Regions from separate parts of the Comamonas sp. lk genome, predicted to be linked through region 1. Evidence: predicted binding sites of a transcription regulator. Region 1 holds the regulator's gene; each other region holds the start of a gene.
The links. Region 1 encodes LexA, which represses DNA repair genes until DNA is damaged. Its sites were predicted from a motif close to ACTGTATNNNNATACAGT; they were not measured.
Positions count from the first base shown of each region.

Region 2: the regulator LexA is predicted to act here: its motif matches at 6,903-6,920, upstream of EAO39_RS12235 (VRR-NUC domain-containing protein).
Region 3: the regulator LexA is predicted to act here: its motif matches at 4,020-4,037, upstream of imuA (translesion DNA synthesis-associated protein ImuA).

Region 1 covers NZ_UOOB01000001.1:2,503,517-2,513,140, reverse strand. The annotation lists gene lpxK (tetraacyldisaccharide 4'-kinase) at 1-203, shown strand, start outside; gene EAO39_RS11630 (Trm112 family protein) at 254-442, shown strand; gene kdsB (3-deoxy-manno-octulosonate cytidylyltransferase) at 446-1,228, shown strand; gene adk (adenylate kinase) at 1,602-2,258, shown strand; gene EAO39_RS11610 (asparaginase domain-containing protein) at 2,366-3,403, opposite strand; gene lexA (transcriptional repressor LexA) at 3,517-4,191, shown strand; gene EAO39_RS11600 (hypothetical protein) at 4,356-4,805, shown strand; gene EAO39_RS11595 (hypothetical protein) at 4,878-5,492, opposite strand; gene EAO39_RS11590 (hypothetical protein) at 5,806-6,018, shown strand; gene EAO39_RS11585 (D-2-hydroxyacid dehydrogenase family protein) at 6,370-7,389, shown strand; gene EAO39_RS11580 (hypothetical protein) at 7,412-8,176, opposite strand; gene EAO39_RS11575 (DNA polymerase III subunit chi) at 8,180-8,611, opposite strand; gene EAO39_RS11570 (leucyl aminopeptidase) at 8,673-9,624, opposite strand, start outside.
Region 2 covers NZ_UOOB01000001.1:2,670,744-2,680,367, reverse strand. The annotation lists gene dkgB (2,5-didehydrogluconate reductase DkgB) at 1-157, shown strand, start outside; gene EAO39_RS12250 (GNAT family N-acetyltransferase) at 238-771, opposite strand; gene EAO39_RS12245 (ABC-F family ATP-binding cassette domain-containing protein) at 1,059-2,681, shown strand; gene EAO39_RS12240 (ATP-dependent DNA helicase) at 2,688-5,129, opposite strand; gene EAO39_RS12235 (VRR-NUC domain-containing protein) at 5,126-6,871, opposite strand; gene EAO39_RS12230 (type 1 glutamine amidotransferase) at 7,093-7,893, shown strand; gene EAO39_RS12225 (patatin-like phospholipase family protein) at 7,933-8,961, opposite strand; gene ligA (NAD-dependent DNA ligase LigA) at 9,005-9,624, opposite strand, start outside.
Region 3 covers NZ_UOOB01000001.1:2,904,371-2,913,994, reverse strand. The annotation lists gene EAO39_RS13255 (hypothetical protein) at 1-191, opposite strand, end outside; gene EAO39_RS13250 (OmpA family protein) at 216-1,928, opposite strand; gene EAO39_RS13245 (HD domain-containing phosphohydrolase) at 2,663-3,922, shown strand; gene imuA (translesion DNA synthesis-associated protein ImuA) at 4,063-4,977, shown strand; gene EAO39_RS13235 (hypothetical protein) at 5,145-6,569, shown strand; gene dnaE (DNA polymerase III subunit alpha) at 6,577-9,624, shown strand, end outside.

The DNA of each region.
Region 1 (9,624 bases):
TGGATAATGGCCAGCCCTTGATTTGCACCGAAAAAGACGCGATCAAACTCTGGAATTCCCACCCCGAGGCCTGGGCCGTGCCCCTGCAGCTGCAGCTGCCTCAGGCCTTCTGGGAGCTGCTGGATGCGCATCCCGCCCTGGCCGCTCGCCCCCAAAATTGCGGCAGCGGCGCCGTCTCAGTGCTCGGCTCTGACTATCATTGAGCCCATACAGGCCGCCCCGCCTCAACTCATCACACTTTTGCAGGATTCCCATGGACGCCAAACTTCTTGAACTGCTGGTCTGCCCCGTCACCAAGGGCCCGCTGCGCTTTGACCGCGAGCGTCAGGAACTGATCAGCCACAGCGCCCGTCTGGCCTACCCCGTGCGCGACGGCATTCCCGTGCTGCTGGAAAACGAGGCCCGTACGCTGTCGGACGAAGAACTCGAAGACGACCGCTAAGCCATGAGCTACACGGTACTGATTCCTGCCCGCCTCTCTTCCACCCGCCTGCCGGGCAAGCCCCTGGCCGATATTGGCGGCCTGCCCATGGTGGTGCGCGTGGCCCAGCGCGCGGCGCTGGCCGGCGCCACCCGCTGTGTGGTGGCGGCAGACGATGCCAGCATCGTGGCGGCTTGCCAGCAGCATGGCGTGCAAGCCATCCTGACCCGCAACGACCACCCCAGCGGCAGCGACCGCCTGGCCGAAGCCTGCGAACAGCTAGGCCTGTCGGGTGACGATGTGGTGGTGAATGTGCAAGGCGACGAGCCGCTGATAGACCCGGCCCTGATCGACGCCGTCGCCCAGCTGCTGCTGGCGCGCCCAGAAGCCAGCATGGGCACAGCCGCCCACCCCATAGACAGCCTGGCAGACTACCGCAACCCGAATGTGGTGAAGGTGGTCTGCGATGCCAAGGGTCTGGCCAGCTATTTCAGCCGCGCGCCCATCCCTTTCTCGCGTGATCACGCCGATACAGCCTGGTGGAACGCTGAAAGCGGTGCTGCGGCCCAAGCCGGTCATGCGGGCTTTACGCCGCTGCGCCATATAGGCATCTACAGCTACAAGGCCGGTTTTCTGCGCGAATTCCCCCGCCTCTCGCCCGCCCCCACCGAGGCCATGGAACAGCTGGAGCAGCTGCGCGCCCTGTGGCACGGCCATCGCATTGCCGTGCATATCACGCCCCATGCGCCAGGCGCCGGCGTGGATACGCCCGAAGATCTGGAGCGCGTGCGCGCCCTGTTTGCCTGAAGCCGGACACGCCAAGGGAATTCCCTTGGTTCACTATCAAAACAAAAGCAGTTGGCGCTCCACACATATGGGTAGCATATTGAATTCAATATAAAACCCATATAAATCAAGCGCTTCCCGCTATAATTTCCACTTAGTCCGAATAGCGCATGCGGGCGCCAGATTCCACAGCTACAACTACAGCCATCGCTCAAAGGTAGCAACAAAGCCTTCCCAGGCCGCACTTGTGACAGTCGCTAGCCACTTGTGTAAGCCTGTGTTGGTCTTGTGCGTGCTATCCTTGCCCGCGAAAAAATATAGCCGGAGGGCAAAACTGGTGACCACCCCACCACCTCTGGCAAGCCAAGAATTTCTACTCTCCTCAAGGATCTCCATGAAACTGATTTTGTTGGGTGCACCCGGCGCCGGCAAAGGCACTCAGGCCGCCTTCATCTGCCAAAAGTATGGTATCCCCCAAATCTCCACCGGTGACATGCTGCGCGCTGCCGTCAAGGCCGGCACGCCTCTGGGCCTGCAAGCCAAGGCGGTGATGGACGCCGGCCAGCTGGTCAGCGACGACCTGATCATCAACCTGGTCAAGGAACGCATTGCCCAGCCCGATTGCGCCCAGGGCTTTCTGTTCGACGGCTTCCCCCGCACCATCCCCCAGGCCGACGCCATGAAGGCTGCCGGCGTGAAGCTCGATTACGTGCTGGAGATCGACGTGCCTTTCGAGGCCATCATCGAGCGCATGAGCGGCCGCCGCAGCCACCCCGCCTCGGGCCGTACCTATCACGTCAAGTTCAACCCACCCAAGGTGGCTGGCAAGGACGATGTCACCGGCGAAGACCTGGTGCAGCGCGAAGACGACAAGGAAGAAACCGTCAAGAAGCGCCTGGATGTGTACAGCAGCCAGACCCGCCCTCTGGTGGACTACTACAGCAACTGGGCCAAGGCCGACGCCGCTGCAGCTCCCAAGTACCGCGCCATCAGCGGCACTGGCAGCGTGGAAGAAATCACGGCACGCGCTTTTGCGGCTCTGGCCGAATAAGCCAGCCTCGGCAAGCGCGTCGTTAAGGCGCGCATTCAAAAAAGCACCTCATCGAGGTGCTTTTTTGCGTTCTAGCGCTTACTCTGCATGCGCCAGCCGCTATCAGTTCAGGAATCACTGCCCGACTGCAATGCCAGCGCCAGCATCAGCGCCACGCGGGCCTTGCCCGGCGCGAGCAGGATCACATCCGGCTCTCCCTCCGTTGCGCCAGCGCGCAGCCAGCCCGAAATCCCTGCCATCGCCTTGACCACAGTAGGTTGCGAGGGCAGCTCAGTAAAGCCCACGGGCAAGCCTTCCAGGCAGCGGGTGCTGCTCCACACCACCACGCCAACCTGCTGTGCCCGTGCCAGCGCCTGAAGCATTTGGGCATGAATCGTGGCATTGCCCGTGCCTGCCACCACCAGACCGCGCACGCCGGCGGCCACCAGCGCATCCACGCTGCGTCCGCTTTGCAAAGCCCCGGAGGTCAGCAATTCCACCCAGGGCAGCTCGCTGTGGGCCAGCAAGTCCTGGAACGCCGTGCTACTCAAAGCCTGTGCCTGGCTGGCGACCACGGGCTGGGCCAGCCAGCGCACGGCACACTCTTCCACCACGGCACAAGGTCCGCTCTCATAGGAGCGCAGCGCATTGAGGCGGTAAGGATGCACCTTGAGCACCTGCTGCGCGTCATGCACCTCGCCGGCCGCAACCACCCACACGCCAGCCACGGCGCTGGCGGCCACGGCCACCGCATCCCGCAGGTTTTGCGGGCCATCGGCCTGTAGCGAAGTCGCCGGGCGCATGGCGCAGGTCAGCACCACCGGCTTGATGGGCTGCAGCACGGTTTGCAGCAGCCAGGCGGTTTCCTCCAGCGTGTCCGTGCCGTGCGTGATCACCAGGGCCTGCGTATCGGCATCGGCCAGCGCCTCGGCCACGGTCCGCAGCATGCTGCGCCACACCGGCCAATCCATATCCTTGCTGTCGATCTGGGCCAGCTGCATGGCGGCCAGCGGAGCCGCAGCCAACTGTGGCAAATCCGGCACCGCAGCCAACAAGCTCTCCACGCTGATCTGCCCGGCCTTGTAGCCCACGGCCTGCGTGCTCGATTCCGCCTGGCCCGCAATCGTTCCCCCGGTGCCCAAAATCACAATCTTAGGAATTGCCACTTGCTCTCCACAAAAAACTGGTTAAAAATACAGTTACTGTATAAACCAACAGATCAGAATTCCAGACCCAGGCCTTCAAGCCTGAGCCTATCGAACCAAGACTGGATGCCAGCATGCTAGACCACCCCAAGCTCACTCCCCGCCAGCAGCAGATTCTGGACCTCATCCAATCGACTATTTCCCGCACCGGCGCTCCCCCTACACGCGCCGAGATCGCCAGCACTTTTGGCTTCAAGTCCGCCAATGCCGCTGAAGAGCATCTACAGGCCCTAGCCCGCAAGGGCGTGATTGATCTGGTCAGCGGTACCTCGCGCGGCATTCGCCTGCGTGCGGACACCGTGCGCAACATCAATGCGGCCCGTGGCGCCAGCTTTTCCCTGCCGCTGTCCTCCATGGCACAGCTGGTGCTGCCACTGGTGGGCCGCGTGGCTGCCGGCTCGCCCATTCTGGCCCAGGAACATATAGACCAGAGCTATGCGGTCGAGCCCAGCCTGTTTGCCGCCAAGCCCGATTACCTGCTCAAGGTGCGCGGCATGTCCATGCGCGACGCCGGCATCATGGATGGCGATCTGCTGGCCGTGCAAGCCACCACCGAGGCACGCAACGGCCAGATCGTGGTGGCCCGCCTGGGTGACGATGTGACGGTCAAGCGCTTCAAGCGCACACCCCAGGGCATTGAGCTGCTGCCCGAAAATCCCGACTACAAGGTGATTCATGTGGCGCCCGAAGAGTCGTTCGCCATCGAAGGTCTGGCCGTGGGTCTGATCCGCAACAGCATGTTCATGTAACTACTGCCGCTGCGCGCCAGGCCTTACCGCTGCGCACAGCCCCTGTTTTCTCCAGCCCAGGTGGTAGGCGCGAAGCCTTGCAGCTTCGCCCTGAGCGGAGCTTTGCCTGAAATTTGCAATCCTGCCCTGCTCATGCCTCACGGCTTTTGATAAGGAGTTGCCAAATGGGATTCACCGCACCACTGCTGTCTTTGACACGTTTTGCCTGGAAAATCTTTCCCGTCGCCACTGCCGCAGGACAGCCCTCAGCCGCATGGGCTGCAAGCAATGACAGCGGGCCAGACCACGTAGACGGATCCAGCTCCGGCAGCGCACAAGAGCAAAAGCAAGCACAGCGGTTTCAAGGCACCGGCGCCTACCCCAATGTGATTACCCTGCGCAGCAGCCGTACCCGCCGCCGCAATAGCGCAGGTCGCTACGGCAAGCCAGTGGCCGCGCAGCAGCAACTGGCCTTGCCACTGCAAGCGGCTGACAGCACCCAGCCGCGCCTGCTGAGAATCGTGCAGCGCGAACCACAAAAGCAGCCCGAGTGCCTGCTGATTTCCGGCCGCATGGCCGATGTTTGCGCGGCGCTTGAGCGCATGGCAGGCGCAGAACAGGTCTGGCACGCCTGAGCCGTTGCGGGCAACGATCACCGCCCCCTGACGCCGTAATACAGCCCCGCTGCATGAGACGTTCAAAGGCGCTCAGCGTTGCTCAAGACGATTCACATTCCCCCTGGAATCCGTCGCACACAGCCACTGCACGCCTTGAAGCATGAGAAAGACTTCATAGCCTCCGGCCGCAGGCACATGCGATAGCGGTAGCACGAACAAGGAATTTGCCCCACTCTTCAAGGCCAGAGCGCTTTTGCACGCAGCCATGGCTGCCGATGCAGCCTGCATATCGGCGGCCGGCGCCGACTGACCGGTGCTTGAAGAACTTTGCTCCATGGAAAGCGTGTACTGCGCCTGTTCACCACGCCGCGCTGCATTGCGCATCAGAAATACATGGATGACATAGTCTGCCCCTGTCTCCGGGCGAAACATACAGACATTGCCCGTCAATGCGCCCTGGCAAACCGCCTCTGAACTGCCTTTTCTCTCGACATTGAAGTAATTGCTGGGGTTGTTGGTGACCAGCTTGACCGTCACTTGCTGGTCAGGCCCGGCAGCCAGCGCATATTGAGCGCTATCGTCCCCCTTGATCTGCCCGCTGACCGAGGAGCTGGCACTGCTGCGCAGCGCGACACGTTCCTGGGCAAAGGCTCCGCCGCTCATCAGGCTGACGGCGATCAACAACATCGGAAGAATTCGTGTCATACAAAGCCCCTTGTGTTGGTTCCAGAGCGCATCCAGCAGCTGGAAGTTCCAATTTTGCCTTGATGTCGGGGCTGAGTCCGATCGGAGCTGCTTGAAGCCGATAGGCCGTAATGGAGTTAGGGCACTTTGGCGCTTTATCTCACCTCCGCCTGCACGAGGCTGCAGCCAGCTTGCGCTTTTGCGGCTCTCAACATGGCTTGCGGCAGCACTTCGCCTTGGTCACCATGGCCGGCTTTTGCTCCTAAAATTGATAAAAATCAAATGGGGGAGCGAGATGGATTTTTTAGGCAGTCAAGGATCCGAGCTGAGAAAAATGAAAAGTCAGCTCGTGGCCCAGGAAGCGTTGCTGTTCGCAGTGATCGAAACCCTGAATCCCGAACATTTCAAGACTTTGCGTCTACGTTTTGAGTTGCATGCCGAAGAGGCCAAGACCGAGGTCCTGAATTCCATGGCCACGGACGAGTTGTATGAGCGTCTGCTTGAGCATCTTGAAAAATACTCAAAAACCATCAGCAACAGCGATTGATGCCATGAGCACACCGGCGGCTTCAGCTTTCCTTGCTGGCTTCCCAGCCATCCAATCTCGAGATCCGCTCACAGCGCCCAGACCTTACCCCCGAATCAGCCGGAAGGACAATAGAGTCTCTGCTATCAATACTCTTGCAGCACGGCGTCAAAATACCGGGCAGATCCTCTTCAAGTGACATACTTCGTAAAGTGATGCCAAAAGCTACGCTAAGCTATGGAGTGAGTAAGGCGGGCCTAGGGCCGCCTGGCGGCGTTGGTTTTGGCGCAGATTGGGGCAGCCAAAGCTTTAGCGCATTGAATGCATTGGATTTATCCAATCAATTCAGCCACTTACCAAAGGATTCCGGTAGTGAACATAGTTATTCTGGACGATTATCAAGATGCCGTGCGCAAGCTCGAATGCGCCCAGTTGCTGGAGCCTTTCAATGCCAAGGTCTACACCAACACGGTCAAGGGCGTAGGCCAGTTGGCCATCAGGCTGCGCGACGCGGACATCATCGTTCTGATCCGCGAACGCACGCCCATCACCCGGCAGTTGCTGGAAAAACTGCCGCGTCTCAAGCTCATCGCCCAGACGGGCAAGGCAGGCGCCCATATCGACGTCAAAGCCTGTACCGACCATGGCGTGGCCATTGCCGAAGGCGTAGGCTCTCCGGTCGCCCCTGCCGAGCTGACCTGGGCCTTGATCATGGCGTCTATGCGCCGCCTGCCGCAGTACATTGCCAATCTCAAACACGGAGCCTGGCAGCAATCGGGACTCAAGACCGGCTCCATGCCCACCAACTTCGGTCTGGGCAATGTGCTGCGTGGCCGCACCTTGGGCATCTGGGGCTATGGCCGCATAGGCCAGTTGCTGGCCAGCTACGGCAAGGTGTTTGGCATGCAGGTCTGCGTCTGGGGCAGCGAAGCCTCCCGGCAAAGAGCTGTGGATGATGGCCTGACGGCCGCCGCATCCAAGGAAGCTTTTTTTGAGCAAAGCGATGTGCTGTCTCTGCACCTGCGCCTGCATGAAGCTACGCGCGGCGTGGTCACGGCTCAGGACCTGGCCCGCATGAAGCCCACCGCCCTGTTCGTCAATACCTCACGCGCCGAGCTCATAGAGCCTGAGGCCTTGCTCTGCGCGCTCAATCGTGGCCGCCCCGGTCTGGCCGCCATCGATGTATTCGAGAGTGAACCCATTTTGCAAGGACATGCCTTGCTGCGTCTGGAAAACTGCATTTGCACGCCGCATATAGGCTATGTGGAGCAAGACAGCTACGAGCTCTACTTCCGCGCCGCCTTTGAGAATGTGGTGAATTTTGTGGCCGGCAATGCCACCCACATCCTCAACCCCGAGGTGCTCTCAGGCCCTATCCGGCTCAGACAGTGAAAGCGGCTGCCAGCCTCGGAGATCAGTGCCTGCTCTCCGTGCCCTGCTCGGATTTCAGGCTGACTTGCTTTGACAGTTCGCCCTCCGTAGCCTCATAGACAGACTGGCGCACCACGGTTTCCACCTCTTGCCGCAATCTAAGCACCATGGTGCGGGTCTGTTCCTGCACCACTTGCGCGATGGCCTCGCGCAAGCGCTGCTCCAACACCAGATCAACCCTTTGCATGAGGCGATGAACCAGATCTTCTTCGCTTACCGCAGAAGCCAGAGCATTCGCAACCAACCCTTGCTGCGGCTGCTGGGGCGAAGGCAAGCCAGTTGCCTGGGGAGGCGCCGACTCATGCTCTCTGACAGGCTCTGACCCCAGCTCGGCAAGGTTCGAAATATCCAGCGCATGCGGTTCGGCTTGAACCAATGCTGCCGTTTCAACTTGAGCTTCAGCGGCCGGTTCCTGGCTCGCGGCCTCAATCACTTCGGCTGGCGAAAACGAGGGCTGAGGCGGCAAAGCCTCGGGCAGCGGCGGTAACTCCTTGGGAAGAGCTACCGCGCCGCGCTTGGCATACAGACCGTCAGCAAGCCAGGGAGAATGAAAAGCTGCGGCCTGCTTGGGCACAGCCAAGGCGCCAAGCGTGTCTGGCGCCAACTCGGGCTGCGGTGCCGGCTCTCGCAACGGCATTTCTTTCGCGCGTGCGGCGTCTTGTTCTGCAACAGCCGATTCACGCTCTGCATCTATCACTTCGGTCAAGGTCGGAACAAAGCGTGGCGGAATTCTGGGTGTGGAGTTCATTGCCTACCCCTTGAGATTCAAGTCATGCCGCACGATGGCATAGCCACGCGCTGCATAGTCTTTCCAGCGCTCGCGCGCATCATGGCGGTCCATTTCGTCCACGGACGAGACGATTTCCACCACGCGTGCGAACTGCTCGAAAGACTCCGGCACCTGCCGGGTGAGGTTGACCAACACATCGTGATGGGGCAAGTCCTGCAACGAGCTTGTCAACACAATGGGAGCGGCCGAGACCAGTTGCGCACCGTCGCTGATACGTGAATGGGCCAGAAAATCCGTGGGCGAAACAGCCCACAGCTTGGGCGAGAGGCTGGCAAGCTGCGCCTCCTCGGCCAGGATAACAAGGCGGGCGCCATGCTTGATGGCCTTGCGCGCAAAACGGCAGACATAGGCCTGCTTGTCAGGCGCGTTGAAATGAAAAGCGATTTCAGTCACATCACACTCCCGCCAGTGCTCCGGACTCCAGAGCTGGACCAGAACACCGGCGGATGGTTCATCAGATGGCGGAGCCGCCAGCAACAACTGGCTTGGCACGCACGGCACGCGGCTTGGTCGCGCCTGTGGAGTCAGAGCTCGCGGCTGCCGCCTTTATCGCCTTCACTACAGGCTTGGTCGCCGGAGTTTTGGCAGATGATCTGGTCGAGGCCTTGGTTGATGTTTTCGCCGAAGTCTTTGCCGAGGTTTTAGCCGGAGCTTTGGCTGCGGTCTTGGTCGCGGCCTTTGCAACACTTTCCTGCGCCAGCAGATAGTGCAGCAACAAGCCCACGGGCCTACCTGTACCGCCCTTGGCTGCGCCACTCTTCCAGGCCGTACCGGCGATATCCAGATGCGCCCAGGGAATGTCGCCCACGAATTTCTGCAAGAACTTGGCAGCAGTGATTGCGCCGCCGGCGCGCCCGGCCACATTGCCCATATCGGCAAAATTGCTCTTCAGACCTTCGGCATATTCGTCATCCAGCGGCAAGCGCCAGCACAGGTCATGGGCCGCATCACCGGCGTTTTGCAGCGCCTGCGCCAAAGCATCGTCTGCCGTGAACAGACCGCTGCGCACGCCACCCAGGGCCACCACGCAGGCTCCGGTGAGCGTGGCCATATTGACCATGGCGCTGGGTTTGAAGCGGGCAGCGTAAGTCAGTGCGTCGCACAGCACCAGACGGCCTTCGGCATCGGTATTGAGAATCTCAATGGTTTGGCCGCTCATGCTGGTCACCACATCGCCGGGCTTGACGGCTGCACCATCGGGCATGTTTTCACAAGCAGGAATCACGCCCACCACATTGATTGCCGGCTGCAGCTTGGCCAGCGCCTGGAACACGCCCAGCACACTGGCAGCGCCCCCCATGTCGAACTTCATCTCGTCCATCTCGGCTGCGGGCTTGAGCGAAATGCCGCCGGTATCAAAGGTGATGCCCTTGCCTACCAGCACAATCGGGGCCACGTTCTTGGCC
Region 2 (9,624 bases), 170 kb from region 1:
TGCAGTGATTCCCTCATCGACCCGACGCGAGAATCTGGCCAGCAATCTGAAGGCGCGCGAGCTCCAACTCGATGCCGACGATATGGCGCGCATCGCCCAGCTGGAGCGCAACGGCCGCGAGGTCAACCCCGAGGGACTGACACCCGTCTGGGATTGATGGCTGAGCGTTGAACACCGGGAAAAACAGCTTGCAGCGCTTTTATCAATTGCGCTGCAAGCTATTGATTCAATAGCAAACTAACCATCCACGGGATGCAGCGGCGTCTGTAGCGTCAGCTGATAAAAAGCCAGATCCAGCCAGCGGCCGAATTTGAAGCCCACCTGCGGCATCTGGCCCACATGCGCAAAACCCAGGCGTTTGTGCAAGCCGATACTGCCCTCGTTGGCGGCATCGATGGCACCCACGATGGTGTGCACATCGCCACGGCGGCGGGCCTCGGCAATCAGCAAATCCATCAGCTGCCTGCCCAGGCCCCGCCCGCGGTGCTCGGGGTGCACATAGACCGAATGCTCCACCGTGTACTTGTAGGCCGGATAGGCGCGAAAACTGCCGTAGCTGCAAAAGCCCAGCAACTGGCCCTCGGTGTCCTCTATGCCTATTACCGGCCACTGGCCGGCGCGCTTGGCCTCAAACCAGCTCACCATGTTTTGCGCCGTGCGCGGCTGGTAGTCATAAAGCGCGGTGGAATGAACGATGGCGTCGTTCAAGATATCCAAAATCGCACCCGCGTGGCGCTCATGTGTGCATTGCACAATCTTCAGTTCATTCACAGATCTCTCCGGCTGCAGGGCCTGCGCTGCATCATGCCACTGCCAGCCGCCGCTTTTGGCAAATTGCACGTGGTGCAGCGTGGCGCTCGCACCACCGACGGCTTGACCGCTGGCCTGCTCTGCCTACAATCGCCCACTTTGCACCATTCACGAGGTCTTACACCCATGCGCTATTGATGCCGCCGTCTTGCTGACGGCCACCTCCCCACTCCCTGTTTCACCGCGTGCACGACTTGCAGCGGCCTCCATGGCACAGGGGATGTCTGGCATTCATCGCTTGGGTTTTTATGACCGAACCTCGTTTGACGCTTCATGGCGTCTCTTATGTGCTGCCTACGGGCAAAACGCTTTTCTCTGATTTATCCGCCAGCTTTGGCGCGCAACGCACCGGCCTGGTCGGTCGCAACGGCGTGGGCAAAAGCCTGCTGGCGCGCATTCTGGCCGGCGAGACCGCGCCCAGCAGCGGCAGCGTGGCCCGTTCGGGCCGCGTGCATTATCTGGCGCAAGATCTGCTCCAAACCAACGCTGATCAGACCGTGGCCACTCTGGCCAGCCTGCAGCCCACATTTGACGCATTAGCCCGCATAGAGCAAGGCAGCTGCGCCGACCACGATTACGAGTTGCTGGCCGAGCGCTGGGACATACGCCCGCAATTGCAGGCCGCGCTGCACGCCGCTCATTTGACTGGCCTGCATGCAGACGCCCCTACCCGGCAACTAAGCTGCGGCCAGGCCATGCGCGTGGCCCTGGTGGGCGCTCAGCTATCGGGTGCGGATTTCCTGATTCTGGATGAGCCCAGCAACCACCTGGACGCCGCCCACCGCAGCGCCCTGGCCATGCAGCTGCGCCATTGGCGTGGCGGCCTGCTGCTGATCAGCCATGACCGCAGCTTGCTGAACGCCATGGATTGCATGGCCGAACTGGCATCAAACGCCCTTACCTTCTATGGTGGCAGCTATGATTTTTACTTGAACAGCAAACGGCAGCAGGAACAGGCCGCGCTGCAGACGCTGACCCAGGCCAAGCTCGAGCGCGACCGCCAAGAGCGCAGCTTGCATGAGCAACAGCAGCGCCAGCAACGCCAGCAGGCAGCGGCGAACCGGGCCGGCAAGAACGCAAATCAGGCCAAGCTGCTGCTGGGCACGCAAAAAGCACGCAGCCAGGCCACGGCCGGGCGGCTGGCCCAGCAACAGACCCAGGCCAGAGAGGCTGCGCAGCAGCGCGTGCGCGAGGCAGCCCAGTCCATTGACTGGCAGGCCGCCAGCATTTACCTGCATGTGCCGCCGCTGCAGGAGTTGCTGCCGCCAGAGCGTGTGGTGACAGCACTCGACGCCGTGCAACTGCCCTGGAGTTCCCAACTACCAGCGGTTTCGCTGCGCTTGCAGGCGGGCCAGCGCATCGCCATCACCGGGCCCAATGGCTGCGGCAAATCCACGCTGCTGCGGGTGCTGGCAGGCGAGATAGAGCCGCTGCAAGGCAGGCGCCAGATGACTGCCTCTTTTGCCTGGCTGGACCAGCGGCTGAGCAGCCTGGACGATGAGCTGTCGGTGATCACTCAGCTGCAACAGGCAGCACCACGCACGCCGCAGGGATTACAGCGCATGCGCCTGGCCCAGTTGGGGCTCAATGCCAGCCATATGGATCAACCATGCCGTTTGCTCAGCGGGGGCGAGCGCCTCAAAGCCGCTCTGGCCTGCGCGCTCTACCGCGATGCAGCGCCGCAGATGCTGCTGCTTGACGAGCCGGACAATCACCTGGATCTGCCCTCGCAACAGGCGCTGCAAGCCATGCTCTGCCAATACCCGGGCACGCTGGTACTGGTCTCGCACGACGAAGCCTTGCTGCAGGCTCTGCAGCTGACGCACCGCCTGGCGATCAGCGAAGCCGGATGGGAGCTGCTGGCGGTGTAAGCCGCTTCAGCTAAAGCCGCCATGCTCCAGCCGCCACCATTTGGGCAGCAGCGCCTGGACATCTGCTCTCTGGAATCTGTCGTCCATCAGCACCACCACGCCGCGGTCGCTTTCGGTGCGTATCACCCGGCCGGCAGCCTGCACCACCTTGCGCAGGCCGGGGTAGAGGTAGGTGTAGTCATAGCCCTGGGCCTGCCTATGCGCCTGTTTATGTGCCGCATCACGGCCCCAATAGTCGTCAAGCGCCTGCTTCATGGCCTCGTTCACCGGGTTGACCTGGGGCAGGCCCAGCGTGGCGACAAAAGCGCCTATCAAGCGGCTGCCGGGCAGGTCCACACCTTCTGAAAACACCCCGCCCAGCACCGCAAAGCCTATGCCCCGCCCGCCTTGTACAAAGCGCGCCAGAAACTGGGTGCTGCTGGCATCGTCCATGGCCGGGGTCTGGCTCCACATGGGCAGGCCGGGGTGAAGCCTGGCCAACTCCTGCGCCACCTGCTGCAGATAGTCGAAACTGCTGCAAAAGCACAGATAGTTGCCCGGCTTCAGCGCAAACTGGCGCGCCACGATATCGGCAATCGGTTGCAAAGAGGCCTGGCGGTCGTGCCAGCGGGTGGAGATATGGCCGGCCACCTGCACGCTGAGCTGCTCGGCCTTGAACGGCGCATCCACCTCCAGCCAGGCTGTATGCGCGGGCAGGCCCAGCATGTCGCAGTAAAACTGCGGCGGGCTCAGCGTGCCCGAAAACAGCACGCTGGTATGCGCGGCCGCGTGGCGCTGCAGCAGATGGGGAGCGGGCACCACATTGCGAATGCACAGCGTGGAAAACGGCGCCCGGGCGGCAGAGCCTGCATAAGCGGAACGGCGCGGCAGCACCGTAGCCAGGCTGATATCGAACAGCGCATGCGGCCCGAAGGACTCGGCCAGCGACTGAAACTGCAGCAGCTCCCAATACAGGGCCAGCACCGGGTCGGCAGGCGGCAGGGGCTGATCGGCCTGCACTTCGGCAATGGCGCTGATCGCACGCTGCACGGCGTTCAAAAGACTGCTTGGCGGCTCGGCATAGCTTTGGTAGTTGTGATGCTGCGCCTTGTTCAAGGCATTCCAGGCCCGGTTGAGGCCGTCCAGCGCTTTTTTCACCCTGCCCTGCGCCTGCTTGCGCGCCGCATGCAGCGCAAACTGCGAAAGCTCGGCCGTGTACATGCGCCGCGCACGGTCCAGCAGGTTATGGGCTTCGTCCACCAGCACGGCCGCCTTCCAGCCCTGGGCCTGGGTCAGCGCATACAGCATGGCGCAGCTGTCGTAGTAATAGTTGTAGTCACCCACCACCACATCGGCCCAGCGCGCCAGCTCCTGCATCAGGTAATAGGGGCAGATGCCATGGGCCAGCGCCACCGAGCGCACGGCCGGAGCATCCTGCACAGCCAGGCTGACCGCCTGCTCGCGTGCCGCAGGCAGGCGGTCGTAAAAGCCCTGGGCCAGCGGGCAGGAGTCGCCGTGGCAGGCCTTGTCCGGGTGCTCGCAGGCCTTGTCTCTGGCCTGCAGGTCCAGCACCCGCAAAACACCGGGCGCTGTAGTCTGCTGCAGCTGTGCCAGCGCATCCAGCGCCAGGGCGTGGCCTGTGGTCTTGGCGGTCAGGAAAAACAGCTTGTCCAGCCCCTGGCCGGGCATGGCCTTGAGCAGCGGGAAAATCGTGCCCAGGGTTTTGCCAATGCCTGTAGAGGCCTGAGCCATCAGGCTGCGCCCGCAGGCTTTTGCGTCGCCTGGTTCATCGCCTGGTCTATCGCGTGACTGATCGCCTTGGCTATCCGCTGACGCTGGCGATACTGTCGTGCGATACACGGCCACAGCCAACTGCCGCTGCCCGGAGCGAAACTGCGCATGCGGAAAGTCCAGCGCCTGCAAGGCGGTGTTGCGCTGCGCCCGATGCGCCGCTTCGCCGCGCGCCCAAGCCAGGTAGCGCTGGCACTGGCTGTCGAAAAACAGCTGCAACTCATCGGCGGTGTAGAGGCTGCTAAGCACGGTTTCCTCGCCGCTGCCCACATGGAAATACACCAGCGCCACATTGATCTGCGCCAGCTGCCGCGCCTGGCACAGCAGATACGCATAGACCTTGGCCTGGGCCCAGTGCAAGGCGCGGTGGTTGGGGCGTATGCCGTCCAGCGTGCCGCGATAGGTCTTGATTTCTTCGAGCCGGCAGGCTGCTACATCAAAACCATCGGCCCGGCCCTGAACCCACAGTTCCTGGTATTGCCCGCCAAGGTTGATTTCTGACTCGTAGCCCGCAGCGCGGCGGCGGCGCACCGTGGCATGACCTTCCATGCCTTCCAGCGAAGTGGGCGATGGCGTGAAGCGCAGGTCCAGATCGCCGCTACGGGCCGTGAATTCGCACAGAGCGCGAACGCCGACCACGGCTGGCGCGCTGCTGTGATCGGTGGCTTCAGCGCTCAAGCGCCCTCCGCAGGCAGTCCATCACTCCACTGCACATGGCAGACGCTGACCGGCAGCCCGTGATCCGTGCAATACGCCAGCCAGCGAATCTGGTTGTCCTGCAGTTTGTCGCCTGGCCCCTTGACTTCCACCAGTTCATAACGCGGCCGTTCCTGCTCCCGCGCTGGCCAAAAGCGCACCAGATCGGGAAAGCCGGTGCGGTTGCCCTTCACATCCTGCAGCAGCCGGGCAAAAAACAGCTGCAGATGGGCGGCCGGAATGCAGTCCAGCGCCAGAGCCAGCAACTCCTCGCTCAGCGTGCCCCAAAAGACAAACGGCGACTGCAGGCCCTGCTTTTCGGCAAAGCGCTGGGCAATCACGCGGCGGTAGCTGCCGTCTGCCAGCGCCTGCAAACAGGCATCGAATAGCGCCTGGCGGCGCGGCACAAAATCGGGGGCACTCAGATCGGCCGGGCCGCTTTGAAAAGGGTGAAAAAACGCGCCCGGCAGCGGCGCAAAGATGGCGGGCCAGCACAGCAGGCCAAACAGCGAGTTGATCAGCGCGTTCTCCACATAGAACACCGGCGCCTGCCCGGACTGCCAGTGATCGCGCAGCGCGTACTCCACGGCCATCGGCTCGGCCGGCAAAGCCAGCGTCACATCAGAGCACAGCCCAGCCACGGCAGGGGCCAGTGCGGCCGCGCGCCGGCGTTTCTCCTGGGCTGCGCCCGCCCCTGTGCTGCGACGCAGCCGCGGCAGCATGCGGGCAATGCGCTGGGCCTCTTCCTCACTTTCAGGAGCAGACTGTGCAAGCTCTGCAAGGGCTAGCGCTTGATTGAACTGTTCAAGCCGCTCCAGCACCCGAATCCGGCGGTGGCGCGCGCCCGGGTAGTTGCAGCGCGCATAAAGGCTCTGGGCCAGGGTCCAGTTCTGTGCCCGCTCGCAGGCCTGGCCCAGCTGCATCAAGAGCTTGGCGCGGCGCTTTTCCAGCCAGGGGTTGGCGCTCTGGTATTGAGCCAGCGACTCATTGAGCGCCGCCACGTCTGCGCCTTCGTCCAGCGCCTGGCGACAGGCCGAAAGCGCCAGATAGACATCCACATCGCAGCGCTGCTGAAACGCCCGCGAGCCGGCATCGAACGCTACGCTCTCGTAGCGAAACACGCCCAGATCGGCCAGCACAAACTCCGACCAGTCCTGGTAGAGATTGCCAAAGAACATCAGCCTGAAGCGCTCGCATAGCTCGCCCACCATCAGGCGCCAGACCGGCTCGGCGGCCTGCGGGTGCCACTGGGCATAAGCTCTGTCACCCTGCTGAGCGCTTTGCACCAGCGCCAGCATTTCGCTTTTGCGCAGGCTGGGGCTGATGGTGAAGCTGATAGCAGGACTGGTACCGGAGCTGGTAACGAGGCTGCTGGGGAAATCTCTCAGAATCTGCAGCAGCTCGGGCTTGGTATGCAAGCCAAACAGCTCGGCCGCCGTCATGGGCTGAGCATCGTCAATCCAGCCTTCCTGACGCAATGGCTGTGCTGCATCGGCCAGCGCTGGGATTTCCTCGTACACCAGCTTATCGGCCCTGAACCAGGGCCCACGCCGCATGATCATGCGCACCAGCAGCGCTTGCGAGGCCTGGGGCAGCTGGGCAAAACGCGTCATGAACTGCAGCTCTTGGACGCTCAGCAGATCGCCATAGCGCTGGCCCAACCAGTCCAGCGCACGCTGAAAGTTGTGCAGATAGTAAAAGCGATGGGGGGGCGGCGTGCTCAAGCGATCACCTGAGAGGAATGAAATCGGCTTAACTGTGAATTTATACAGTTAATCATAGCAAAGCCGCCAAACCCCACTTAAAAGCCTGCATCAAACTGCTCTCAACCCATGCTCTTGATGCAGTCTTGATAGCAAGCTGTGCAATCCATACAAGGGCTTGATGGCGTGATTCCTATATTCAAGGCCTCACCACCACGGGCGGCTGTGCCCCGCCTTTTTGTATGAAACCTGTCGCCATCCTCCAGCATGAAGCTTCGCAAGGCCCTGGCATCTTGCTCGATCATCTGCGCCGGCAAGACCTGGCCTATGTGCTGATAGACCCCTGCGCCGAGGGCTCGGCACCGGCCCGTGCGCGAGACTACAGCGGCATCATCGTACTGGGCAGCAACCACTGTGCCAACGAGCAGCTGCGCTGGATTGAGGATGAACGCTGCCTGCTGCAAAACGCACTGGCCTGTGATGTGCCGGTGCTGGGCCACTGCTTTGGCGCGCAGATGCTGGCCCGCGCCATGGGTGCCCGCGTCTGGCGCAACCCCTGCCCCAATATAGGCTGGAGTTCGATATGGACCACGCGCGAAGCCCAGCAACAGATGCGCCTGCCCAGCCAGGCCACCATCTTCAACTGGCATTACGACACTTTTGAAATCCCCAAAGGCGCCAGCCGCACCATGGTGGGCACGCATTGCCTGAACAAGGGCTTCCGCCATGGGCGCCATTGGGCGTTTCAAGGCCACCTGGAGGTGACGGAGCAAAGCATCAAGCAGTGGTGCCGCACCGGCCATGAGGAATTGCTGCTGGCGCACGGCCCCGGGGTGCAGAGCGAGGCGCAGATTCTGTCTCAGCTGCCTGTCCATCTGGGCCAGTTGCATGCCATGGCGCTGCGCAGCTACAGCGCCTGGACGGCTCAGCTGCGACCAGGCCATTCACCGCATTTTTTGGAACAAAAAACCGACCCAGCCCTTGATTATCAATCGCCTCTAGCTAGACAAACCATAGCAATATTGGCGCAAGCCACGCGCTAGAGCAGCGGTCAGCCACGCATCAAAGCCGGCACAGCGACTCTAGACGCCCCAGTCCTTCAAGCTCGGCAGCACCGCCTTGGCGGCCGCATAGCCTTCATCGATGGCTTCCCGGGCACGATGAAAGTCCAGCAGGCCGATATGCGCCACCTTGGGCGCGATCAGCACTTCGGAGGGATCGCCCGCCATGCGGCTGCGCGTGATGCGCATCTGCATGATGTTGACGCTGGACATGACCACGTTGAGCAGCGAGGGAATGTTCTGCTGCAGCTCTTCATCGTTTTTGTGAATGCCGCGCTTGAGTACCGAGGAGGAAAACGACTTCACGCTGGTCATGGAGCTTTTCCACTTGCCGCTCCAGCCCATGGGCGGCACATTGGCATTGAACATGCCCGCTGGCGGCTCCAGATCGGTAAAGGCCGGTTCCGGCTCGGCCGCTTGCTGGGCCTGCGGTTTGCCGGGCCTGGCCGCGGCGGCGCCCATGCCGACCGCATTTCTGTTGCGGCGCATGAGGTCGGCATTCAAGTCCACGGCAATCACCACATCGGCGCCCATGGCCCGCGCCAGCGAGACCGGCACGGGATTGACCAGACCGCCATCGACCAGCAAGCGTCCGTCGCGAATCACCGGCGTGAACAGGCCGGGCAGAGCAATCGAGGCGCGCACGGCATCTGCAATCGAGCCTTTGCGCAGCCAGACTTCGGCGCCGGTATGCAGATCGGTGGCCACACAGCCAAAGGGGGCTGCCAGCTCCTCCATGGTTTCCTGCACAAAATGCTCGCGCCAGAACTCGATGATTCTCTCGCCCTTGAGCATGCCGCTGCCCAGGTTGAAGTCCATAAAGCCAAAGACCTTGCGCATGCCCAGGCCCAGCACCCACTCCTCGAAACGGTCCATCTCCCCGGCCGCATAAGCGGCTCCGACCAGAGAGCCTATGGAGGTGCCGCAGACGATATCGGGTTGGATACCGGCCTCGCGCAGAGCGCGCAGCACGCCAAAGTGGGCCCAACCGCGTGCCGAGCCACTGCCCAAAGCCACGCCCACCACGGGTTTACGTGCAATCACGGTGATACATCCCTCTTGTTCTGCGTTGCCGCAGCATTGTCTTTGTCCATCAGGCGGCCGGCGATGCCGGCGTCTGGCCCTTGAGCAGCGCCAGCATACCGGCTTCGTCCAGCACGGCCACGCCCAGCTCCTGGGCCTTGACCAGCTTGCTGCCGGCCTCGGCCCCGGCCACCACATAGCTGGTTTTCTTGCTCACCGAGCCGGAGACCTTGGCCCCGGCCGCCTCCAGCATATCCTTGGCCTCGTCGCGCGAGAGCGTGGGCAGAGTGCCGGTCAACACCACCGTCATGCCGGCCAGCACCTGGGCCGCCTTCTCGGGCGGTGCACCCTCTTCCCAGTGCACGCCGCAGGCCCGCAGCTGCTCCACCACCTCGCGGTTATGGGGCTGGGCAAAAAAAGTGTGAATGCTGTCGGCCACCACCGGCCCCACGTCGGGCACCTGCAGCAAGGCCTCGACATCGGCATCCATGATGGCGTCCAGCGTGCCGAAGTGGCGCGCCAGATCCTTGGCCGTGGCCTCGCCCACATTGCGTATGCCCAGGCCGAACAAAAAGCGCTGCAGCGTGGTGTGCTTGGATTTCTCCAGCGCCGCCAGCACGTTCTGGGCCGATTTCTCCGCCATGCGGTCCAGAGACGCCAGTGCCGTCAGCCCCAGGCGATACAGATCGG
Region 3 (9,624 bases), 400 kb from region 1:
GCGCCTGTCTGATAATCGGTGCTGACGTCCTTGGACAGACGTGCCACATGACCGATCAGTGGAAAGCTGTACCAGGTGTTCATCCACCACCATTTGACTTTGTCCCACAGCGCAGAGATAACAATGGCGGCCAGCAGCACGCTGACAACGCTCCAGACAGCCACCGGGTAAGTGGTCAGAATTTCTTTCATGTGAATGACTTGGTTTGAGGTGATTTAGAGCTGCTGGCGAGGCTTGAAGTCCGTGGCAAACAGCTGCTCTACATTGCCGTAGATGAGCTTTCCGTCGCTGGCGCTTTTGCCCCCGTCCTGCGGGAAGAGAATGTCCATGCAGCGCGCGCCTTGCGGGCTGTTGGCAAATACACGGTAGAGAAGGCCGTTGCTGCCCTGATAGACGTTGACTGCTGGATTGCCACTCCAGACCGGCTTGGCCGTGGCCGACTTGCTGGAGTCATAGTCGGCGTAGAACTTCAGTTCTGGCGATTGTGGAGAGCTGCCGTCGCGCAGAACAGCCACCTTGTTGAGCACCACCAGATGGCCATTGATCTGTTGCGCCCAGGTGGTTCCGTACAAGCCCTTCATGTGCTCGCTGGTGCGGTAGCTTTTGCCCGTCATTGTTTTGACATCGCCAATTTTGCGCGGACGGTCATTGTCGCAACGGGCGATGAAGGGTGCGTCATTGCTGGCATGGGCTGTAGAAAGCAGACCGAAGCCGCTCTTGGGTGGTGTTTGTGCGCCCAGGCTGACCAACCGTGTCTTGGCTGACAAAGGAGTTCCGCCAAAGTCCAGCACCCCAGTGGGCAGCACAGGGGAAGGGGCGGTCTGCTGGGATGCTGCTGCCGTCATGCTGCTTGTAGGGCGAACGGCATCTTCCTTGGTGGCTGCGGATGAGACTGGCGCAGCCTTGGCGCTTGCTGTGTGTTGAGGTGCCGCAGCCTTGGCGGATGTGCTTACCGCAGGTCTTGCATTTTTGACTGGGCGAGCCTGGACAGTTTTGCTGTGGTGGGTAAAGGCCGTGCTTTCGCCTGAATCTGCCGCTGATGTAAATGCAGATCCTGATGGCACGGCGCGATATAGCGCGTAATTGGCACGGCGATTTTCAATGTAGTAAGCCAGCGCCTCGTCGCTATAAACCTCTACAAACTCAACGCGCCGATTCTTACCTCGGCCTTGTTCTGTTTCATTATCCGCAATCGGATATCCTTCACCAGCACCTTGAAAATACAGCTGATCCTGAGGAACGCCATTTTGGCGTAGCAGCTGTGCCACGGCTTTGGCGCGGCGCTCGGAAAGATCGGCATTGCCCTGAGAGTTGCCGGTATCGTCTGTATGACCAATCAGCAGCAAACGGCGTTGCTGAACGGTTTTTTGCCAGGCTTTGACTTGCTCAGGTTTGGCGCCGGAGGGGGGGTGAGTCTGTGCATATTGTTTTGCGATTTGCAGAAAATATTCCCTAGCGCGTGGCGTCAGCTGTTCTGAGTTGGGAAGAAACTGTGCAGAATCTCCCTGTGCATCACGCACTGTCATGGAAAATGCTTGCGAAGGCTCATCTTTTTTCGCTTCTGCGGATACGGCTAATGGAGTGAACTCCATATCAAGCTGGTATTGCTTGGCAATTTTGGATAGTTCGCAGCGCTTTTGATCGATATTCGCACCAATCAAGCCACCAACCAGGGCGCCAGCGGCGGCTCCTGCGATGGCTGCGCCCAGCTTGGCGTCCAGCACTTTGGATAGCAAGATGCCGCCTACCACGCCAACCGCTATTCCAATATTTCTGGCGTTATTAGCACATGGGTCATCGCTGGCAAAAGTGTCGGTCAATGCTTTTTGAACTCCGCCAGACCCATTGCCTGTAGTGGCACACCCTGCCAGCGACATCGCAATCACCAAACTTGTGAATCGATGGTAAGTGTTTGCTTTCGCTAGCATTTTCTCTCTTTTGCTATGTTTTTTGATTATTGGATATGATTTCCGCCAATCAGGATTTCTATGAGATTAATGCAAAATTTTGTGCTAGAGCTTTGGTATGAAAAACCTGACACAAAATACAGCTCGAGAATCGGTGAAAATTTGACTGGGACACGGAAATAACTTGATGATGGTAACAAAAAATAACAAGCATCTAGGTACTTGGTTTTGCTTATTTAAATAGTTGGGGCTTACTTCTGTTTTCGGTGTTTGGGGCAATATTTTGAAGCCGGTGCATGAATGTGTTGGAATAAAATCTGAAAATGCAGGATGGCGGGTGGTGATGTGGGTTGGTGTGCTCTGTTCGGTATTTGGAGGCTTCAAGATCGCTAGCTTTTTGCGTATTGAATCAAACACTAGAGCCGGATTGAATTCGTATTCAAGCCATACTGGTGCTTATGCAAAGCCGCCAGGCGTTGTCTGTAGGTGGCCTTTCTGGTTGACCTTGGACTGGTCATCCGGACCGCCCCACTGGGCTCATGTCTATCGTTGCTTCGTCGAGGACGCTGAGCCTTGCCGTCGTTACTTGTTGCTTCGCGCCTTGTCGCAGTCGTAAATCTGCGATGTGCCAGGTAGTACAAGCCACTCTGAATATCGAGAAATTTGCAATGAGTGAAAACACAGCGCAGAAGCTGAGTCAGCCGCAAGTGGAGCCGCACGAAGACGGTGCGCATTTTTTGCGTGCCGTTAGCGATATGGCCGAGCACACCAAGGTGGTGACGGGTGAGGCCATTTACACCGACAAAGGCATCAAGCTCGTAGACAAGGGCGCGCGCATGGATAGCCGCATGTATGACAGGCTCATACAGCACAAGCTGCGCGACCCCATAGATAGCCATCTACTCACGGAACATCTGGTGGACATTCCGGCGCTGCAGGCCCAGGCCATGGTGCAGTGCGAAACCGTAGAGTTGATGAAGCGCCTGGTGCAATCGCAAGGCGGGACTGAACGGCTGTTGGCTCCGCTGCGCGGCATCGAACTGCCGCCGCAGATCGCTTTCAAGCTCACGGTGATGCGTGAGCAGCGCCCCGAATTGTTTGCCCATAGTCTGCAGATGGCGCTGGTGGCCATTTATCTGGCGCGGCAGGAAGGCTGGAGCGAGCGCGAATGCGTGCCTCTGGCCACTGCCGCCTTGTTGCACGATGTGGGCATGCTCTATATGGACCCGGCCTGGACGGATGCTGCATACCGCCTCAGCGGCGAGGAGCGCAAACATCTGGTGGCGCATTCGATCACGGCCATGTTGGTAGTGCGCAGTGCCGGCGTGTATTCTCGGGCGGTGGAGATGGCGGTGCTGGAGCACCATGAGCGCATGGACGGTTCCGGCTATCCGCGCGGAGTGCCGGGCGATGCCATCTCGCCCATGGGGCAGATTTTGCTGTTGGCCGAAGTGGTGGCGGCTTTCTTTGACAAGTTCAAGCACATGCCGGGCCAGCGCCTGTCGCTGATGCTGCGCATGAACCACAAACGTTATCCGTTGGCGCTGGTACATCGAATGCTGCCGCTGCTTTATGACGAAATCAGCCCCGGCACGCCGCTGGCACCGCTGCTGGCCGAAGTCACGCATGGCGTGGCGGCGCTGTCTGCGGTGTTTCAGATGTGGGAGAAGCTGCTGCAGACGGGGCAGGACGAGGGCAGGCCAGATCTGGTTAACCATGAAGCCGCTTCCTTTGTACAAACCAGCTTGCTGCATCTGCAAAAACAGCTGGCCGAGGCTGGCTCACACCCCGATCAGCAACTGGACGTACTCAACTACCTCAAGGACGATGCGGAGGGCATGAACGAGCTGGCATTGGTCAATCGGGAGGCCTTGTGGCAGCTGCAAGCCATCGTCAATGCCTGTCTGCGCCGCTGGCCGCCCCCGGCTGAGCCCGGCCATCCGCTGGATGCGGTGGTGAGCCAATGGTGCGATGCCTGTATGCAAATACAGGTGAAAGCTCCATCGCAGGATTGAGGCTTCTGAGCTTGATCCCCCAAAACACCGGTTTCAGCCGGCGTTTTTCGTTGGTTTGCAGCTTTCAGGGTCATGGTTTTTGCCATCAAGTCTGTTTACTGTATATTTATACAGTAAATTGATTTTGTGACTTTCAGCCCATGTCCTTGCCTCTCAGCGCCTCTCTCAACCCTGCCAATACCGCAGGCCGGAGTGCGTGCGAAGAGGATCTGGCGCGTACCAGGCACCAGGGGGCGGATGCGCTGCAAGATATTGCCGGTGTCTGGCGCGGCGCGGACTGGCATGCCAGCCAGCGCAGCAGCACCTGGCCCACCGGCCATGCGGCGCTGGATGCCGAGCTGCCCGGCGGCGGCTGGCCGGCCAGTGGCCTGACCGAGGTGCTGCAGGCCGCTCACTGCCATGCCGAATGGGCTTTGCTGCTGCCTGCGTTGGCGGAACAGGCTGGGCGGGCCAAAGCAGCCGATCAAGCCCAGCCTTCCGGCAGGCTGGCAACTCGGAAAATTGTGTTGATGCAGCCGCCGTATCTGCCGTTTGCACCTAGTCTGCAGGCTGCAGGCATTGCCCCGGAGCAACTGTGCTGCGTGTACAAACCGCCGGCCTTGCCCGTGCATGAGCTGGCCTGGGCTTGCGAGCAGGCCTTGCATTGCCGGGATGTGCTGGCGTTGCTGGCCTGGTTGCCCTCATTGCCGGCCAGCAGCTTGCGCCGCCTGCACTGGGCTGCGGCATCCCAGGGGCGGCCGCTGTGGCTGTGGCAGGAGTTGAGCGTGCAGCAGCAAAGCACGCCGGCGGCCTTGCGCCTGCGCCTGGACAAAGCGCCTCAGACCGCCCAGGAAAATACGCTGCACGCGCTGCAGATTCAGATACTGAAACGCCGTGGGCCCGCACTGGAATTGCCCATACAGCTATCGCTTTCGAAGTGGGCCTGGGCGCCCATTTTGCAAGCCCAGGCCAGCCGCCGTGCCGCCCAGAGTGCCGAGGCCGCTTTGCTTATGCAAGGCCGGGTAGCGCAGTCGCTGGATTCCGGCGTCGCGGCCTCTCTGCACGGGGCCGCATAGCTCTGAGAGGAACCGCCATGACAGCCGCCGCATTGCCTTCCCCGCACTGGATCGCCTGGCCTTTGGCTGCGCTGCAGCCAGACAAGGCAGGTGGTGCAGCGCCATCGCCGCCCCGATCTCCAACCGCATCGCCAGCCATATCGGCACAGACATCCACAAAGAACGCCATGCAACCGCTGCAGGCCAGCACCTGCTGGTGGGCACTGCAGCACTCGCCACGCGTGGCCGTGCTTGAAGAGGCTTTGCTCATGGAAACCAGCAGCGTCCAGCGCCTGTGGGGCGGGCGCGAGCCCATGCTGCACAGGCTGGCCCAGGCTTTTCAGCAAGCCGTATCTCAAGCCGCAGAGCCTGGGGCTGCGGCGGTTGAGTCTCCCGCTTCGGGGGAGGGGCCCACGGCCTGGCAGGCGCTGGCGCAGCTGCGTCTGAAGCTGGGCGGCGAAAACGGCACGAGAGCAGAGCGGGGCACAGGGCGGGGAACAGGGCAAGGCACAACGCCTCTGGACGCTGATGATTTCCCCTTATGGACTTTGACGGCTTTGCAGCAGCACAGCGCCGTGCTGCAACGCCTGGGCTGTACGCGCTGGGGCCATGTGCGCGCTTTGCCGCGTGCGGGGCTGTCGCGCCGCATCGGTGCCAAGGCCTTGCGTGTGCTCGATGAAGCCTATGGGCTCTTGCCCCAGCCGCTGAACTGGCTGCAACTGCCCGAGCAGTTTGGCCTGCGCCATGATCTGGGCTACCCCGCCCACCATGCCGATGCCGTGCTGCAGGCGGCTCAGCCTTTGCTGCGGGCGCTGCAAACCTGGTTGCAGGCCCGCCACCGGGCGGTGCTGGCGCTGCAACTGCGCTGGCACCATGATTTGCGCCGGGTGGATGGCCAGGAGCTGCCGCTGTGGGGCGAGCTTTGCATACGCACGGCCCAGCCGGCCCAGGGCGCACAGGCCATGGCGCATCTGCAGCGCCTGCTGCGCGAACACCTGACCCAGCAGCGCTGGCGTGCGCCCGTGGACATGCTGGAGCTGAATCTGCTGGAAAATGTGGCCTGGGCGCCCGATATGCTCAGCTGCCTGCCGCAGCCGGGAGAAAAAGAGGGCTGCCAGGACAACAGCTTGCCCTGGCATGAATGGGTGGAGCGCATCAGTGCCCGCTGGGGCGAGGACGCCGTGCGCATGGTGACGCCTTGTGCCGATCACCGGCCCGAGGCCATGCAGCAATGGCAAAGCGCCAGCAGCGGGCTGCAGCCCCAAAAGCCGGCAGTCAGGCCGTTGGCGGCGATGAGCACTTGCTGGCAGTCGCTGTGCCCGCCATGGCTGCTGGCCGAACCCCAGGCTTTGCCATTGCAAGGCAGCCGTCCCAGTTGGCACGGGCCGCTGCAACTGCGCGCCGGGCCTTACCGGCTGGAGTCGGGCTGGTGGGGCGAGGCAGATGCCCTGGCCGTGCGCGACTATTTTGTGGCCTTTAACGAGGTGGTCGGCCATGTCTGGATCTACCGCCAGCGGGCGGCAGAGCCAGGGCCTCATGTGGCAAGCGGCTGGGGCAGTTCAGCTGGTGCCGGGGCAGGTACGCAGTGGTTTGCCCAGGGCATCTACGGGTGAGCCGGCCATGGCTGCTGCAGTTCTAAGCCGCAATGCACCCGCCAAGCCACCGGCGGCAGCGCCGGCCCTGCCCACGGCCCTGGGGGCGGGCAGGGGGCCGCTGGCCTATGCGGAGCTGCATTGCCTGTCGCACTTCAGCTTTCTGCGCGGGGCTTCATCTCCGGCCGAGCTGGTGCACCGAGCCAAAAGTCTGGGCTATGCGGCACTGGCGCTGACCGATGAATGCTCGGTAGCCGGTGCCGTGCGTGCTTTCGAGGCGGCGCGAGACTGCGATCTGCATCTGATCTATGGCAGCGAATTTGCCTGGGGCAAGCTGCGCATCGTGGTGCTGGCGCGCGATCTGCAAGGCTGGGGCAATCTCTGCGAATTCATTACCGCTGCACGCAGCCGGGCCGCGAAGGGCGCTTATGTGGTAGATGAGACTAGTCCCTGGTCATTGCTGCACCAGGGCTGTGAATGCGTGCTGCTGCCGCAGCGTGGCCTGGTTGCCGGTTTTGAAGATGCTTCTGATTTGATATCTATAAGCGCTTGTATTCAAAGCGCTGTAAACCATTTTTATTCAGAATCTCTATGGCTGGGTGTGGAGCTGCACCTGGCCCCCGACGACAGTCTGTGGCTGCAAACCCTGCAGCAGGTCGGCACTGCGCTGGGCTTGCCGCTGCTGGCCTGCGGCGATGTGCATATGCATGCCCGCTCGCGCAAGCCGCTGCAGGATGTGGTGACGGCCATCCAGTTGGGCAAGACGGTGGGCGAATGCGGCTTTGCGCTGCAGCTCAATGCCGAGCGGCATCTGCGCTCGCGCCTGCGGCTGGCGGCCCTGTATCCCAAAGCGCTGCTACAGGCCAGCGTTCGGTTGGCCGAACGCTGCAGCTTTATCCTGAACGAAATCAGCTACCAGTACCCGCAGGAAAGCGTGTTGCCCGGCATGAGTGCAGGCCAGACCCTGGCCTGGCATACCTGGCAGGGCGCGGCGGGGCGCTATCCCCAAGGCATTCCCGAAGCGGTGCGGGCGCAGCTGCAGATCGAGCTGGCGCTGATTGCCGACTGCAAGTACGAGATGTACTTTCTCACCGTGCATGACATCGTGCGCTATGCGCGCAGCGTCGGCATTCTGTGCCAGGGCCGGGGCTCGGCCGCCAATTCCGCCGTGTGTTTCTGCCTGGGCATTACCGCCGTCAACCCCGTGGGCAATCATTTGCTGGTGGAGCGCTTCATCAGCAAGGCGCGCAGCGAGCCGCCCGATATCGATGTGGACTTCGAGCATGCCCGGCGCGAAGAGGTCATCCAGTACATCTACACCAAATACGGCCGCGATCGGGCCGCGCTGACGGCCGTGGTCAGCTGCTGGCGCAGCCGGGGCGCGTTGCGCGATGTGGGCAAGGCCTTGGGCTTGCCGGCGGACCTGATCGATGCGCTGGCCAAGGGCCAGTACTGGTTCAGCGAACATGCCCAGGCCCAGGCCGAAAAAGCCGACCTCTCCCAGGCATCGTCCGAGGCATCGCCCGAAGACGGGCCAGAAACCCTGCCCGAGGACTGGGTGGAGCGCAAATTCAAGGAAGCTCAGGTGCTGGCCCAGGATAAATCCATGACGGTGAGCGTCAGCGACAGGCAGCTGCGCCTGTGGGTGGAGCTGGCCTGGCAGCTCAAGGATAGGCCGCGTCATCTGAGCCAGCATGTGGGCGGCTTTGTGCTCACCCAGGACAAGCTCACGCGGCTGGTGCCGGTGGAGCCTGCAGCCATGGCCCATCGCTGCGTCATTCAATGGGACAAGGACGATCTGGACGTGCTCGGTCTGCTCAAGGTCGATGTGCTGGCCCTGGGCATGCTCACCATGCTGCGCAATGCGCTGACCGAGCGCGCCCGCTGGCGCGGCGAATCATGGGGCCTGGCCCAGATCCCGCAGGACGACCCGGCTACCTACGCCATGATTTGCCGTGCCGATACCGTGGGCACTTTCCAGATCGAAAGCCGGGCTCAGATGAGCATGCTGCCGCGGCTGCTGCCCCGCAAGTTCTACGACCTGGCCGTGCAGGTCGCCATCGTGCGGCCCGGGCCGATTCAGGGCGGCATGGTCCACCCCTATCTGCTGGCGCGCGAGCGTGAGCGCAGGGACTTGCCGCTGGTGCTGGAAAAACCAGAGCTGAAAAAAGCCCTGGAGCGCACGCTGGGCGTACCCATATTCCAGGAGCAGGTCATGCAGATCGCCATGGAGGCGGCGGGTTTTTCGGCCGAAAGAGCCGATGCGCTGCGCCGCTCCATGGCCGCCTGGAAACGCAAGGGCGGTGTGCACGGCTTTGAGCGCCCGCTGATCGACGGCATGGTGGCGCGCGGCTACCGGCTGGAATTTGCCCAGGCCATCTTTGCGCAAATGCTGGGCTTTGGCGAATACGGCTTTCCCGAAAGCCATGCCATCAGCTTTGCGCTGCTGGCCTATGCCAGCGCCTGGTTCAAGCGCCATGAGCCGGCAATTTTTCTGCAAGCCCTGCTCAATGCCCAGCCCATGGGTTTTTATGCGCCCGCGCAACTGGTGCAGGACGCGCGCCGCCATGGCGTGCGCGTCCTGCCAGTGGATGTCTGCCACAGCCACTGGCTGTGCACGCTGGAAGCGCCTTTGCAAACCCTGCGCGGCGTGGCCCAGCCCCAGCCCGCCGTGCGCCTGGGCCTGAATCGCGTGGCGTATCTGGGCAAGGCTGCGGCGCTACGCATAGAGGAGCAGAGGGCGCAATCCCCGTGGGCGAATACCGAAGATCTGGCCCTGAGAGCGCAGCTGAGCCAAAGCGAGCTGCAAGCCCTGGCCGCTGCCGATGCGCTGCGCTCTCTCTCGGGCCATAGACGCCAGCAAATGTGGGATGCCGCCGTGCAAAACGACTTGCCGCCGCTGTTTGCCGGTGTGCCGGTCAACGAGCCCGCGCTGCAGCTGCCCGCAGCCCGAGAGGGCGAAGAAATCATGTTCGACTACGCCGCCACGGGCCTGAGTCTGCGCCGCCACCCTCTGGCCCTGCTGCGCCCCAAGCTGGCCCGCCATGGCCTGCACACGGCCGTGGAGCTGCGCAAC